Regions from separate parts of the Enterobacter sp. UPMP2061 genome, predicted to be linked through region 1. Evidence: predicted binding sites of a transcription regulator. Region 1 holds the regulator's gene; the other holds the start of a gene.
The links. Region 1 encodes PhoB, which activates phosphate uptake and scavenging genes when phosphate is short. Its sites were predicted from a motif close to CTGTCATAAAACTGNCNNAT; they were not measured.
Positions count from the first base shown of each region.

Region 1 (7,426 bases):
TTATCGGCGTCCTGTTTGAGCTGCTGGCGGATCTCCCCCTGATGCGTGGTGTTGTCCCGAAGCTGTTGCGCCAGCTGGTGTAACTGCGCCTGAAGCGTTGCGGCATCGGTTTCCAGCCCCTCGGGGCGCTGTGCCTGATGCGCCTGAAGCTGCTGGCTTGCCTGCATCGAAAGCGCCGTGGCCTGCTGGAGCTGGTTTTCCAGCGTCTGCTTTTGTTGTTCAAGCTGGTGGATCGACGTTTCATCCAGCAGGGCGGAGAGAAATGCGTCCCGATCGGCAAAGCAGCTCGCGGTCAGCGCGGCGTTGAACTGAGCCTGTGATTGCTGGAGCCGTTCACGCTCAAGCGTCTCCTGTTGCTGTAGGGTGGTGAGCTGACTTTGCAGCGACACGCATTCGTCGTGGATGCCGCGCCAGTTCTCAGGGATAACCGCGTCGGCTTCTGCATCATTGGTAACCGGCAGCGTTTCCAGAATGGGCATCAGGGCGTTAATACCTTCCTGAATCGTACCGTGCTGGGCCTGTTTTTCCTGCCACAGGGTATATTCGCTTTCGCGCGCGCTCAGCCAGGCGCTTTCAGCCCCTTCATCGGGCACGCTAAGCGACAGCGATTGTAACGAGGCTGCCAGCGCCTGACGCGTCGCCGTCAGCTGCTGCTGGTACTGGCGCGCCTGACCTTCCTGTTCATTGAGCTGGTTTTGCAGCGTCAGACGCTGGCTGAGCTGATACAGCTGGCGTTCATACTGTTCCTGTTCGCTCATCCAGGGGGCTATATCATCCTGAATATTCAGCGCTATGTTCAGGGAGGCGCAGACCTCCAGCCACTCCTTAGTAAGTGCTTGCTCTTCCTCAGAGAGAGCCTGTGCTTCCTCTGTCTCGCGCTGGATCTGTTGGGTCAGCGCATTCACCTGCCCGAGCACCAGCAATCCTTCCTCTTTTAGCGCGGCAACCTCTTTCTCCAGCGCGTCGCGGCGGCGCTGATTGTCAGTCAGTTCAAGCGCCTGATACTGCACAACTGCCGGGTGTTCGCGTGAACCGCAGAGCGGGCAAGGCTTACCCGCTTCGAGCTGTGCACGATAGTTCTCAAGATCCTTGATTGTCGCCTCACGCTCACAGAGCGCTTTCAGGTCGGCATAGTGCTGATTTTTCTCTTTGAACTGCTGACGCCGCAGGATCAGCGTTTCATTGAACTTAGCCTGCTCAGCCTGCGCTTTCTGCACGCTTTCCGCATTCTGGCGCAGTCGTTTTTGCAGCGGCTGATAGCGAGCGTGAAGCGCTGTCAGACGCTGGCGGAGCGCCCGCGACTGTGCCTGTTGCTCCATTGCCGTCGCGAGATCCTCAGCCGTCAGCGTCAACCTACTTTCAGGCATCTCAGCCAGCTTCTGACGAAGCTCAGCCATGCGCGCTGACTGGGCAACAAGCTGATTTTTATCGCGACCCAGTTGCGTAAAATGCGCCCGCCAGCCGGCAATTTCCTGCCCCCACTGACGGAAACGATCGTGTTCGGTCAGCCACTGCGTCAGTACCTTGTGCTCTGTCTGCAACTGTTCACGGTTGCGCAGCGCACCGTTGCGAATACGCGAGCGCTGCACCGCTCTGTCGAGTAAGCGAGTATTTACTTCAACAATTCGCTCTGTTGTCTGCGCCAGGCGGGTGGTCTGCTCCTGCTGATACTCCCATAGCGGACGTAGCTGGGCGGCGGGCTGCGCCAGCTTGAGCTTCGCCAGTTGGGGCGCGGCGTCCGTCAGAGCCTGTTGCGCCTGCTGCTGCGAAGCGGCTGCACGCTGCTGCTCACGTATCAGTTCGTCGTTACGCGTAAGCCACTGAAAATCTTTCTGTTGGCTTTGCTGCTGTGCCAGCAGGACTTTTTCTTCGTCAGTAAGTGCCTGCAAACTTTGCTGCAAGTGCTGCTGCTGTTCCTCGCTCAGCAGCACAACCCCTGCGGCCTGCGCTTCGCACATCTCCAGCGCGTTACGTGCCGCTTTGTGTTTTTCAAAAACCATGGCGGAAATCTGGCCGTAAATTTCCGTGCCGGTCAGTTCTTCCAACAGCTCTGCGCGATCGCTCGGTTTAGCATTCAGGAAGGCGGCAAACTGCCCCTGAGAGAGCAACATCGAGCGGGTAAAGCGACCATAGTCCAGCCCGGTAAGCGCGGCGGTTTGTTCCAGCTTATCCGTGACTTTGTCGGCCAGAATTTTGCCGTCTTCGCAGCGGGCCAGCTCAACGCGCGGTGCCTGTAAGTTCCCGTCCGGCTGGTTGCGGGCGCGGTTCTGGCTCCAGAAAGCGCGATAAGCAACGCCTTTGACCTCAAATTCTACTTCCGCCAGGCATTCGGCGGTATCGCGCGTCATCAGGTCGTTTTGCGCCTGAGAGACCTTATTAAGACGCGGCGTTTCGTGGTAAAGCGCCAGGCAGATGGCATCCAGCAGCGTGGTTTTACCCGCGCCGGTTGCGCCGGTGATGGCAAACAGCCCGTTGCTGGCGAACGGCTCCGCGGTGAAATCAATTTTCCACTCACCCTTTAGCGAATTCAGATTTTTCAGACGCAGGCTCAGAATTTTCATGCGTTTTCGTCCTCGTCATGGAGGGAATGCAGGGTCTGGGCAAACAGCTCGTTAAGCCTGGTGCGTCTGGCCTCGTCCACCTCTTCATGCGCAAGCCGCCGCGCGAACACCTCTTCAAGCCGAAGTTCGCTAAGCGTTTCACGCTGGGCGTTGAGCAGTATTTTCTCGCGCTGCTCGCGGCTGCGGCGTACCAGCAGCACCTCCACGGGAAGGTCTTCCGTCAGCGTCTGTATTTTACGCTGCATATCGTACAGGTAGTCGTCGGTGGTGATTTCGATATCGAGCCAGACGGGGGGATTAAGCGCTGCGCCGCGCCACTGCTCAAGCTGAGCGGTAATGGCGGCCAGATCGCCTTTCAGCACCGCCAGCGGCTGGGTGACCGGCACCTCAAGCGTCTCAACGGCGCTGAGTTTGCCTCCGGTGAAGCTCACCAGATGCACGGATTTGGCTTTGCCCGTTTCGTCAAAACTGAGCGAAATGGGCGAGCCGCAGTAGCGGATATGCTCGCAGCCGCCGATGATCTGCGCCCGGTGAATATGCCCGAGGGCAATGTAGTCGGCGGGGGGGAAGTTTTGCGCCGGAAACGCGTCCAGCGTACCGATATAGATCTCGCGCACCGCATCACTCTTACTGGCTCCGACGGTGGTGAGGTGTCCGGTGGCAATGATCGGAATGGCCTGATCGCCGCGCAGGGCGCAGGCTTCCGTATGTTGCTGGTGATAATAGCGGGTGATGGCCTGCAACAGATGCTGCTGTTTTTCGCTGCCGGACAGACCTGCCTGGCTTTGCACGATATCGCGCGGGCGTAAAAACGGAATTGGGCACAGCACTGCGCCCGGCGTGCCGTCGCGTTTTTTCAGGATCTGCGGCGCGTGTCCGGCGCTGGCCACCACGGTGGTATTGAGGAACGCCAGAATATCGCGGGATTCATTCAGCGTCGCCACCGAGTCATGGTTTCCGGCGACAATCACCAGGTGACAACCGGTTTGCTGGAGGTTGACCACAAAACGGTTGTACAGCTCACGCGCATAGCTCGGCGGCGATCCGGTATCAAAAATGTCGCCCGCCACAATAATCGCGTCCACCTCGTGAGCCTGAGCCGTCTCCAGCAGCCAGTTCAGGAACGCTTCATGTTCCGCGGCGCGGCTTTTGCTGTAAAAATTTTGACCCAGGTGCCAGTCTGAGGTGTGAAGTATGCGCATAAAAGATCCGTGGCAATAATAAGAAAGCAGGATTATAAACGTTCGGGGAACGGAAAATAACCGCTGTAATAAAACAACAGTTTGCTATTTATAGTGGTAATGTTTTTCATAAATCTGTCATAAATCTGACGCATAATGACGCCGCATTACAGACTTGTAACTTAAATACGATAAGACAGGGCAAAGTATGGCGAGACGTATTCTGGTCGTAGAAGATGAAGCTCCGATCCGTGAAATGGTGTGCTTCGTGCTTGAACAAAATGGCTTCCAGCCGGTTGAAGCGGAAGATTATGACAGCGCGGTGAACCAGCTGAATGAACCCTGGCCCGATCTGATCCTGCTGGACTGGATGCTGCCTGGCGGTTCCGGATTGCAGTTTATCAAGCATATCAAACGCGAGGCGATGACCCGCGATATCCCGGTGGTAATGCTGACGGCGCGCGGCGAGGAAGAGGATCGCGTGCGCGGTCTGGAAACCGGCGCGGACGATTACATCACTAAACCGTTCTCCCCGAAAGAGCTGGTGGCGCGTATTAAAGCCGTGATGCGCCGTATTTCACCGATGGCGGTGGAAGAGGTGATTGAGATGCAGGGGCTGAGCCTGGATCCTACCTCACACCGGGTCATGACCGGTGAAAATCCCCTCGATATGGGACCGACCGAATTTAAGCTCCTGCACTTCTTTATGACCCACCCGGAGCGCGTTTACAGCCGCGAACAGTTGCTGAATAACGTCTGGGGAACTAACGTCTATGTCGAAGACCGAACGGTTGACGTCCATATTCGCCGCCTGCGTAAAGCACTGGAACTGAGCGGCCACGATCGCATGGTACAGACGGTCCGCGGCACGGGTTATCGTTTCTCGACCCGTTTCTGAACAATGACAGGAGTGTGACGCGTGCTGGAACGTCTGTCATGGAAAAGGCTCGTCTTTGAACTGATCTTATGCTGTATTCCGGCCCTCATTCTGGGGGCTATCTTTGGCTATCTGCCGTGGTTTTTACTGGTGGCCGTGACGGGATTGCTCGTCTGGCATTTCTGGAATTTACTGCGTCTCTCCTGGTGGCTGTGGGTCGACAGAAGTATGACACCCCCGCCGGGAAGCGGGAGCTGGGAACCGCTACTCTACGGTCTGCACCAGATGCAGATGCGTAACAAAAAGCGCCGTCGTGAGCTGGGAAGCCTGATCAAACGCTTTCGTAGCGGTGCGGAGTCGCTGCCGGACGCGGTGATCCTGACGACAGAAGAAGGGACAATCTTCTGGTGTAATGGCCTCGCGCAACAGCTGCTGGGCCTGCGCTGGCCGGATGATAATGGTCAGAACATCCTGAACCTTCTGCGTTATCCCGAGTTCACGCTGTATCTGAAAAAGCGGGATTTTTCGCGCCCGCATAATCTGAAGCTCAATAACGGTCGCCATCTGGAAATCCGCGTGATGCCCTACAGCGATCGGCAGTGGCTGATGGTGGCGCGGGACGTCACCCAGATGCACCAGCTTGAGGGCGCGAGACGTAACTTCTTTGCCAACGTCAGCCACGAGCTGCGTACGCCGTTGACGGTGCTTCAGGGCTACCTGGAGATGATGCAGGAGCAAACGCTTGAGGGGCCGCCGCGTGAGAAAGCGCTGCATACCATGCGGGAGCAGACGTTCCGCATGGAAGGGCTGGTCAAACAGCTGCTGACGCTTTCAAAGATTGAGGCTGCCCCGTCGCTGGCGCTAAACGACATCATTGATGTACCGATGATGTTGCGGGTGGTGGAGCGCGAAGCCCAAACGCTGAGTCATAATCAGCACACCCTGAGTTTTGACGTTGATAACACGCTGAAAGTGCTCGGCAGTGAAGATGAGCTGCGAAGCGCTATCTCAAACCTGGTCTATAACGCCGTGAATCATACCCCGAAAGGGACGCATATCGCGGTGCGCTGGCAGCATACCCCGGCGGGCGCTGAGTTTAGCGTCGAGGACAACGGGCCGGGGATTGGGCCCGAGCACCTCCCGCGTCTCACCGAACGATTCTACCGGGTGGATAAGGCGCGCTCGCGGCAGACCGGCGGGAGCGGACTGGGACTGGCAATTGTGAAGCATGCCGTCAGCCACCACGAAAGCCGGCTCAATATCGAAAGCACCCTGGGTAAGGGCACGCGCTTTAGCTTCGTGATTCCGGAACGATTAATTGCCAAAAAAAGCGCCTGACGGCAGATGTGTCAGGCTACCTTTCCACGGGCCAGCGATTGCTGGCCCGTTTGCTTTGCAGTCAAGCGAAACGCGGATGAATATTATACGGCTGGTGCTTTTTTGTTCGCATGATTAGCCATGAGTTTTTCTTATACATGGCATATTATGTTGGTCTGCATTTTCATGCTGGCATATTGTTCTGGTTTTACGATCCCTTCTTGCCTTTAAACGTTATAAGCGTTTAAATTGCCCCCCATATACTGTCAGACCGACTGTATTTGCGTGGTAAATCGAAAAACTATTCTTCGCCACGCCAGGACGGGAGCATATCCCGCTGAAATTGAGCAAATTTTCCGCTGTATCGTCCCGTCAGGGATGGCGAAAATCTCAACGTATTCAACACCACATCCACAGGCAGTAAGGTTTTATGACCCATCACTTGAAATCGCGTGACATTATCGCGCTGGGCTTTATGACATTTGCGCTGTTCGTTGGCGCAGGTAACATCATTTTTCCTCCAATGGTTGGCTTACAGGCGGGTGAACACGTCTGGACGGCTGCGTTTGGCTTCCTGCTTACTGCCGTGGGCCTGCCGGTACTGACCGTTATCGCGCTGGCGAAAGTCGGTGGCGGTGTGGACAGCCTCAGCACCCCGATTGGCAAAGTGGCTGGCGTTCTGCTGGCAACCGTCTGCTATCTGGCCGTTGGCCCGCTGTTCGCGACCCCGCGTACGGCGACCGTCTCCTTTGAAGTGGGTATCGCTCCGCTGACCGGTGACGGCGCGATGCCGCTGTTTATTTACAGCCTCATTTACTTCGCCATCGTGATTCTGGTTTCTCTCTATCCGGGCAAACTGCTGGATACCGTGGGTAACTTCCTGGCACCGCTGAAAATTGTGGCGCTGATCGTGCTGGCGGTTGCGGCTATCGTCTGGCCTGCGGGGCCCATCAGCTCCGCGATGGACGCTTATCAGAACGCGGCGTTCTCAAACGGTTTCGTGAACGGCTATCTGACAATGGATACGCTCGGTGCGATGGTGTTTGGTATCGTTATCGTTAACGCCGCGCGTTCCCGCGGGGTGACCGAAGCGCGTCTGCTGACTCGCTACACCATCTGGGCTGGCCTGATGGCCGGTGTCGGCCTGACGCTGCTGTATCTGGCGCTGTTCCGTCTGGGCTCAGATAGCGCAACGCTGGTCGATCAGAACGCAAACGGCGCGGCGATCCTGCATGCTTACGTGCAGCATACCTTTGGTGGTGCAGGCAGCATGCTGCTGGCGGCGCTGATTTTCCTGGCCTGTCTGGTGACGGCGGTGGGTCTGACCTGCGCCTGCGCGGAGTTCTTCGCCCAGTATCTGCCGCTCTCTTACCGCACGCTGGTGTTTATCCTCGGCATCTTCTCCATGGCGGTGTCAAACCTCGGTCTGAGCCACCTGATTCAGGTGTCAATTCCGGTGCTGACGGCGATCTATCCGCCATGTATCGTGC
Region 1 is NZ_JBSKJP010000001.1:86,267-93,692, forward strand. Features, by position in the region: gene sbcC (exonuclease subunit SbcC) at 1-2,561, opposite strand, end outside; gene sbcD (exonuclease subunit SbcD) at 2,558-3,763, opposite strand; gene phoB (phosphate response regulator transcription factor PhoB) at 3,951-4,640, shown strand; gene phoR (phosphate regulon sensor histidine kinase PhoR) at 4,662-5,957, shown strand; gene brnQ (branched-chain amino acid transporter carrier protein BrnQ) at 6,367-7,426, shown strand, end outside.

Region 2 (7,426 bases), 160 kb from region 1:
AACGAGGCAGGCTCCACGAGTTCAATGTTCAGCGGTGGGCTGTTAAGTTGCAGTAAACGCTGGAACATTTCCGGTATGGTCAGAACGGTTATCGGCAAATTTATGAAAAGGTTGTCACAGGGGAAGGGGTTTTTTAACGCGGCGATCTGTGCTTCCAGCAGCATAAGCGCCCGGGCGGCGGACCAGTCCTGGAAAAAGCTTTCGTTTTGCTGATGCGGCGACAGCACGCTGAGCACTTCGGCCCCCACCGTGCGCGAAGATGAGAGGGCGACAATGGGTTCAAGCTTAATGCCTGTAATATCGTGTGAGATGTGCTGCACGCACGAGGGAAAACCTGTCTGGTCTGGCGCTGTCACTCCGTCGTCCTGTTCACTTCCAGCCTCCAGGCGGCCGGGTTACCGCTGGACAGTGTGAAGGTGAAGTAAACAGGAAAACAGCAGGCGTTACTTAAAAGCGGCTAAGCCTTTTCGCAGCCCGTAAAAGAGGGATAAATGTTGAAAAAACAGCCGTATTTACAATCAGCTAGTCATTATCGCCAGAGAAGGCGGAAAAGGCATTGACTCACTACGCATTGACCGTATAATTCCAGGCGTTTCACCACCGCGAAGTACACTCTTCTCCGTGCGCCCTTAGCTCAGTTGGATAGAGCAACGGCCTTCTAAGCCGTAGGTCGTAGGTTCGAATCCTACAGGGCGTGCCATTAAATTTCACAGATTGCCGCCTGCGCGACGTCCTGCTGATTTTCTCCATGAAATACCCCTCGCGAAAGTAGCGTTAACGCACATTTTTCACAGCACAATTGACTGTTATAACAGTATTTTTCTTACCCTATGGCAATTTTGCTATTCCTCTACCATGCTCATATCACCTCACTCTTACTCGTGGGGCTTTTCGTAGTTGCTGATTAATCTCAAGGAAAAAGGTTATGAAAAAAACGACTGCTATTTTGATGGGCGCTGCATTTCTGTTTACCACCAATACCTTTGCGGCTGAACTGCTGACGAAAAACGAGTTTGAGAAAGTGGAATCACAGTATGAAAAAATCGGTACGGTTAGCACTTCCAATGAAGTCTCGGTAGACGACGCGAAAAAAGAGCTGATCGAGAAAGCCGATAAAGAAGGTGCTGATGTTCTGGTGCTGACTTCCGGCAACACCAACAACAAAATTCACGGTACCGCCGATATTTTCAAGAAAAAATAATGCCTTAGCAACCACCCCTGTTTCGGGGTGGTTGCGCGCCATACCTCCCGCCAGCCTTGTTTCTTGTCTCTTCTCGCTCAGAGATGTCCGTTGACACTTGATTACGCATTCATAATGCGTATAGTTCTCATTTGCATTTCTTTTAATAACTTTTAAGGCCCGACAACGGGTCATTTTTGCGCGCACGTTAAGAGCTCATTATGAACAACACCACAATGCACAAAACGCTGCTGGCGATTGCCATCGGCGCGGTTACACACTCCGCTTTTGCGGCGGATGAGAAAAAAGAGGACACCATCGTGGTCCAGTCCACGGCGGGGAGTGATTTCAAACCCGGTGGTGACCAGCTGCTTCCAGCCTTCCTCGACGGCCAGGTGGCGAACGGCGGGCGCATGGGTATGCTCGGTCAGCAGAACGCCATGGACGTGCCGTTCAACATCATCAGCTACACCTCGAAGCTGGTGGAAGATCAGCAGGCAAAAACCATTGCTGACGTGGTTGCCAACGACGCGGGCGTGCAATTTGTTCAGGGTTACGGCAACAGCGCGGAAACCTTCCGCATTCGCGGCCTGAAGTTTGACGGCGACGATATGACCTTTGGCGGATTGTCCGGGGTGCTGCCGCGTCAGGTGGTGGATGCCCAGATGGTCGACCGCATCGAGATCTTCAAAGGGGCCAACTCCCTGATGAACGGTGCAGCAAGCTCCGGCGTGGGCGGGATGATCAACCTTGAGCCCAAACACGCGGGCGACACCCCGCAGGCGAAAGTGGGCGTTGACTACACCTCGGATTCCCAGATTGGCACCACGCTGGATGCGGGTCGTCGCTTTGGCGATAACGACCAGTTTGGCGCGCGCGTGAACCTCGTGCATCGCGAAGGGGAAACCGGCGTGCCGAACGACCGCCGCCGCACCACGCTGCTCTCCACCGGCCTGGATTACAAAGGCGACCGCTTCCGCACCTCGCTGGACCTGGGCTACCAGAAAAAAACCTTCCACGGCAGCCCAACCAGCGTCAACATCTCGGCGGTGGACTTTGTGCCTGAGCCGCCGAAGAACGATCGCAACTTCTCGCAGAAGTGGGCCTACAGCGATATCGAAAACGAGTTCGGGATGTGGCGCAGCGAGTATGACATCACCGATAGCTGGACGGCATATACCGGTCTCGGCGCGCAGCACGCGCACGAAGAAGGGATCTACAGCGCGCCGAAGCTCCTCGATAAGAGCGGTAATGCGACGGTCAGCCGCCTTGATACCAACCGCATCAGCGATTCCGTCAGCGGCATGGCGGGCATTCGCGGTAACTTTGACACCGGTTTTGTCTCGCACAAGGTCAACGTCGGGTATTCAGCGATGACCAAAAACGAAAAAATCGCGTGGAAAATGTCGGCGGCGGCGGATAATCCGACCACCAACATCTATCACAACACCGGCGTTGATATGCCGGACAGCACTAACTTCAACGGCTTAGGCGGGAAATACAGCGATCCGCTGACCAGCGGGCGCACCCGTACCCAGGGCTGGCTGCTGAGCGATACGCTGGGCGTACTGGACGACAAGCTGCTGTTCACCGCAGGCGCACGTCATCAGAAAGTTGTCATCCGCGGGTACAACAAAATCACCGGCGCGGAAAACGACGCGGACGGTTTCGACGGCAGCCGCTGGATGCCAACCTACGGCGTAGTCTATAAACCGTGGGAGGAAATTTCCCTCTACGCCAACCACACCGAGGCGTTACAGCCCGGTGAAACTGCGCCGAACACTGCTACTAACTACGGCCAGAGCACCGGTATCGTGCACTCTAAGCAGAACGAAGTGGGCGTAAAGGCGGACTTTGGCCGCGTGGGCGGCTCCCTGGCGCTGTTTGAGATCAAAATGCCGTCGGCGATCCTTGACGACAGCGGTCACTACGGCCTGGATGCAGAACAGCGTAACCGCGGCGTGGAGCTGAACGTCTTCGGCGAGCCAATGCTTGGGATGCGTCTGAATGCCAGCGCCACCTGGTTGCAGGCCGAGCTGACCAAAACCAAAAACGGCGTCAATCAGGGCAACGATGCGATCGGTATTCCGAGCTTCTACGCCGTGCTGGGCGCAGAGTACGATATCAAGCCGATTGAAGGCCTGACGGCGACCGCACGCGTTAACCACTCCGGCACGCAGTATGCCGATCTTGCGAACACCAAAAAGCTGGACAGCTACACCACGCTGGATCTGGGCATGCGCTATCGCTTCGCGGTGAACCACAATGAAAACCAGATGACCGTGCGGGCAGGCATCGACAACGTGACCAACGAGAACTACTGGTCAAGCGTGGACGATTCCGGTACTTACATCACTCAGGGCGAGCCGCGTACCTTTAAGGTCTCGGTTGGCTACGAGTTCTAAGCGTTCCACCTCGTTATCCGGGGCAGGGACGCCCCAATCCCTTCGTTGTCGTGTTATAAAATTGTAATAAAAGCTTCTTACACTGGTCGCCACATCCTTACCTCTTGGCCAATGACAGGAAGCCGCTATGGGCAGACCCCTCAAATCCGTATTTAAAAAAGAACATCGCGACGATATCAGTAACCGCAGCGCTAACCCGGTATTCTCCGAGGTTGCAGAGGTGTTCCTCTCCCGCCGCCGTTTTCTCCAGATGGGGGCCGTAGCGGGGGCCGCCGTATCATTCCCGTATCTGATCACACCCGAAAATGCCATTGCCGCGGTATCGAAGCCTTCCGCGCTGGCAAAAGCGGTTTCCCTGGGCTTTACCAGCATCGACGTCTCCACGGAAGACACGGTCAGGGTGCCAGAAGGCTATATTGCCCGCCCGTTCTATCGCTGGGGTGATCCGACGGGAATCAAAGACAACATGCCGGCATTTAAGCCGGACGCCAGTAATACCACAGACGAACAGGCTGTGCAGGCGGGCATGCACCACGACGGCATGGCGTGGTTTAGCCTGCCGCAGGGGGCGCAAAACCCGGAACATGGCCTGCTGGCGCTGAACCATGAATACATCGATAACGGGATGCTGTTTACCGACGGTACGGCGAACTGGAGCCTCGATAAAGCCCGCAAGGGGCAGAACGCGATGGGCGTGTCGGTGGTGGAAGTGAAAAAAACGGGCAGCGGCTGGGAGGTGGTGCGTCCGTCTTCCTTCGCCCGGCGTATTACCGTCAATACGCCGATGCAGCTTACCGGCCCGGCGCGGCATCAGGAGTTAATGAAAACCGCCGCCGATCCGCAGGGGGAACGCGTTCTGGGCACCATGCAGAACTGCGCCAACGGCCACACGCCGTGGGGCACCTATCTCACCTGCGAGGAGAACTGGTCGGACATTTTTGTGAAAAAAGCCGATCTCAATCCGCTGGAAAAACGCTACGGCATCAGCGACAGCGATGAGTCCTATCGCTGGAACGAGGTGGATGAGCGGTTTAGCGTCGATAAAACCCCTAACGAACCCAACCGTTTCGGCTGGGTGGTGGAGATCGATCCCTTCAACCCGACCTCCACCCCGCGCAAGCACACCGCGCTGGGCCGCTTCAAGCATGAGGGGGCCGCCGTCACGCTTGCCGCCGATAATCGCGTGGTGGTCTACATGGGCGACGACCAGAAGTTTGAGTACATCTATAAGTTTGTCTCCGACAAAAAATACGATCCCGCGAACCGGGAAGCCAATATGCAGCTGCTGACGTCCGGCACGCTGTACGTCGCCAGGTTCAACCAGGACGGAAGCGGCGACTGGCTGCCGCTGATCTTCGGGCAAAACGGCCTGGATAAAAGCAACGGGTTTGAAAGCCAGGGCGATCTGCTGATCAAAACCCGCCTGGCGGCCGACGCGGTGGGGGCAACGAAAATGGATCGTCCCGAGTGGATTGCCGTCGATCCGCACGCCAGCGGCAGCGTCTACTGTACGCTCACCAACAACAGCGATCGCGGTAAAGAGGGGAAGGCACCGGTCGATGCCGCTAACCCGCGCGCCAACAACGTGTTTGGTCACATCATGCACTGGCACGAAGAGGGTGCCGATCCTGCCGCCGCACGCTTTAAGTGGGATATTCTGGTTATGGCCGGGCGCACCGACGGCGACGATCCGAAGGCCAAAGGCTCCATGCAGGGCGCGGCATTCGGCAGCCCGGATGGGTTGTCGTTCGATCACCAGGGCGTCCTGTGGATCCAGACCGACGTCTCCTCCAGCACCATCAATAAGAAAGCGTACGAGGGGATGGGCAATAACCAGATGGTCGCCACCATTCCAGGCACCAACGAGTATCGCCGTTTCCTGACCGGGCCGCGCGGATGTGAAATCACCGGCATTGCGTTTACGCCGGACAACCGCACGCTGTTTATCAACATTCAGCATCCGGGGGAGGGCGGGGATGATATTACCGACCCGGCCAATCCGCGCGCTGTTTCCAACTGGCCAGACGCCAGCCCGAACGGGCGTCCGCGATCGTCAACGGTGGTGATTACCAAAGCGGACGGCGGGATCATCGGGTCGTGACGTTTATCCGCCGGGCGCATGCGCTGGCCCGGCGTTAAGCTTGCTACCACCAGCATGAAGTGTTAAAACGTGCCCCTTCTAAAAAAGAGACAGGGGTAGGGCGTGAAAGACGCGTCATCCGCTTCAGGCCATGGTAGCGCTGAAGCTTCGTCGGATCAGAGTCCGACGCTGCAACGTGGTTTGCAAAATCGACATATTCAGTTAATTGCCCTTGGCGGCGCGATCGGTACCGGGCTGTTTCTCGGCATCGGCCCCGCCATTCAAATGGCTGGCCCGGCGGTTCTGCTGGGTTACGCTATCGCCGGGATTATCGCCTTCCTGATCATGCGCCAGCTCGGCGAGATGGTCGTTGAAGAGCCGGTGTCCGGCTCCTTCGCACACTTTGCCTATAAATACTGGGGGCCGTTCGCAGGCTTCCTCTCCGGCTGGAACTACTGGGTGATGTTCGTGCTGGTGGGCATGGCAGAGCTGACCGCCGCCGGCATCTATATGCAGTACTGGCTCCCGGACGTGCCGACGTGGATTTGGGCCGCGGCCTTCTTCATCATCATTAACGCCGTTAACCTTGTGAACGTGCGCCTGTATGGCGAGACCGAGTTCTGGTTTGCGCTGATCAAGGTGCTGGCGATTATTGGCATGATCGGCTTTGGCCTGTGGCTGCTGTTCTCCGGTCACGGCGGCGAGCGTGCAAGCATCGACAACCTTTGGCAGCACGGCGGCTTTCTGGCGACCGGCTGGAAAGGGCTGATCCTCTCGCTGGCGGTCATTATGTTCTCCTTCGGCGGGCTGGAGCTGATTGGCATCACCGCAGCTGAAGCGCGCGATCCGCACAAAAGCATTCCGAAAGCGGTCAACCAGGTGGTGTACCGTATCCTGCTGTTCTATATCGGCTCGCTGGTGGTGCTGCTGGCGCTCTATCCGTGGGTAGAAGTGAAATCTGACAGTAGCCCGTTCGTGATGATTTTCCACGATTTGAACAGTAACGTGGTGGCTTCGGCGCTGAACTTCGTCATTCTCGTGGCGTCATTGTCGGTTTACAACAGCGGGGTTTACTCCAACAGCCGCATGCTGTTTGGCCTCTCCGTACAGGGCAACGCGCCGAAGTTCCTCACCCGCGTCAGCCGTCGCGGCGTGCCGATCAATTCGCTGTTCCTTTCTGGCGCTATCACCTCGCTGGTGGTGCTGATTAACTATCTGCTGCCGAAAGAGGCGTTTGGCCTGCTGATGGCGCTGGTTGTCGCCACGCTGCTGCTGAACTGGATCATGATCTGCCTGGCGCACCTTCGCTTCCGCGCGGCGATGCGACGCAAGGGGCGCGAGACGCAGTTTAAAGCGCTGCTCTATCCGGCGGGGAACTACCTCTGTATCGCCTTCCTCGGCCTGATTCTGGTGCTGATGTGCACCATGGATGAGATGCGCCTGTCAGCGATGCTGCTGCCGGTGTGGGTGGTGTTCCTGTTTATCGCATTTAAGCTTTCACGCAAAAAGTAGCGCGGTTTTCTCCCTCTCCCTGTGGGAGAGGGCCGGGGTGAGGGCACCAGACCGCACCAAACCAGACCGCACCCGCCTTCACGCCCGGTGGCGCTGCGCTTACCGGGCCTACATGTTCGGGGACGTTATTTAGTAGGCCGGGTAAGGCGCAGCCGTCACCCGGCACCTCCCCTTCACCTTTATCGTGACCCCTCTCCCAATTCTGTTTCGATCCACAGGATCTTTATTTTGTAATCGATTACTTTTCAT
Region 2 is NZ_JBSKJP010000001.1:246,716-254,141, forward strand. Features, by position in the region: gene ACWKXX_RS01205 (EAL domain-containing protein) at 1-320, opposite strand, end outside; tRNA gene ACWKXX_RS01210 (tRNA-Arg) at 624-700, shown strand; gene yahO (DUF1471 family periplasmic protein YahO) at 926-1,201, shown strand; gene ACWKXX_RS01220 (TonB-dependent receptor) at 1,402-3,585, shown strand; gene ACWKXX_RS01225 (PhoX family protein) at 3,713-5,686, shown strand; gene pheP (phenylalanine transporter) at 5,789-7,177, shown strand.
Region 2: the regulator PhoB is predicted to act here: its motif matches at 3,636-3,655, upstream of ACWKXX_RS01225 (PhoX family protein).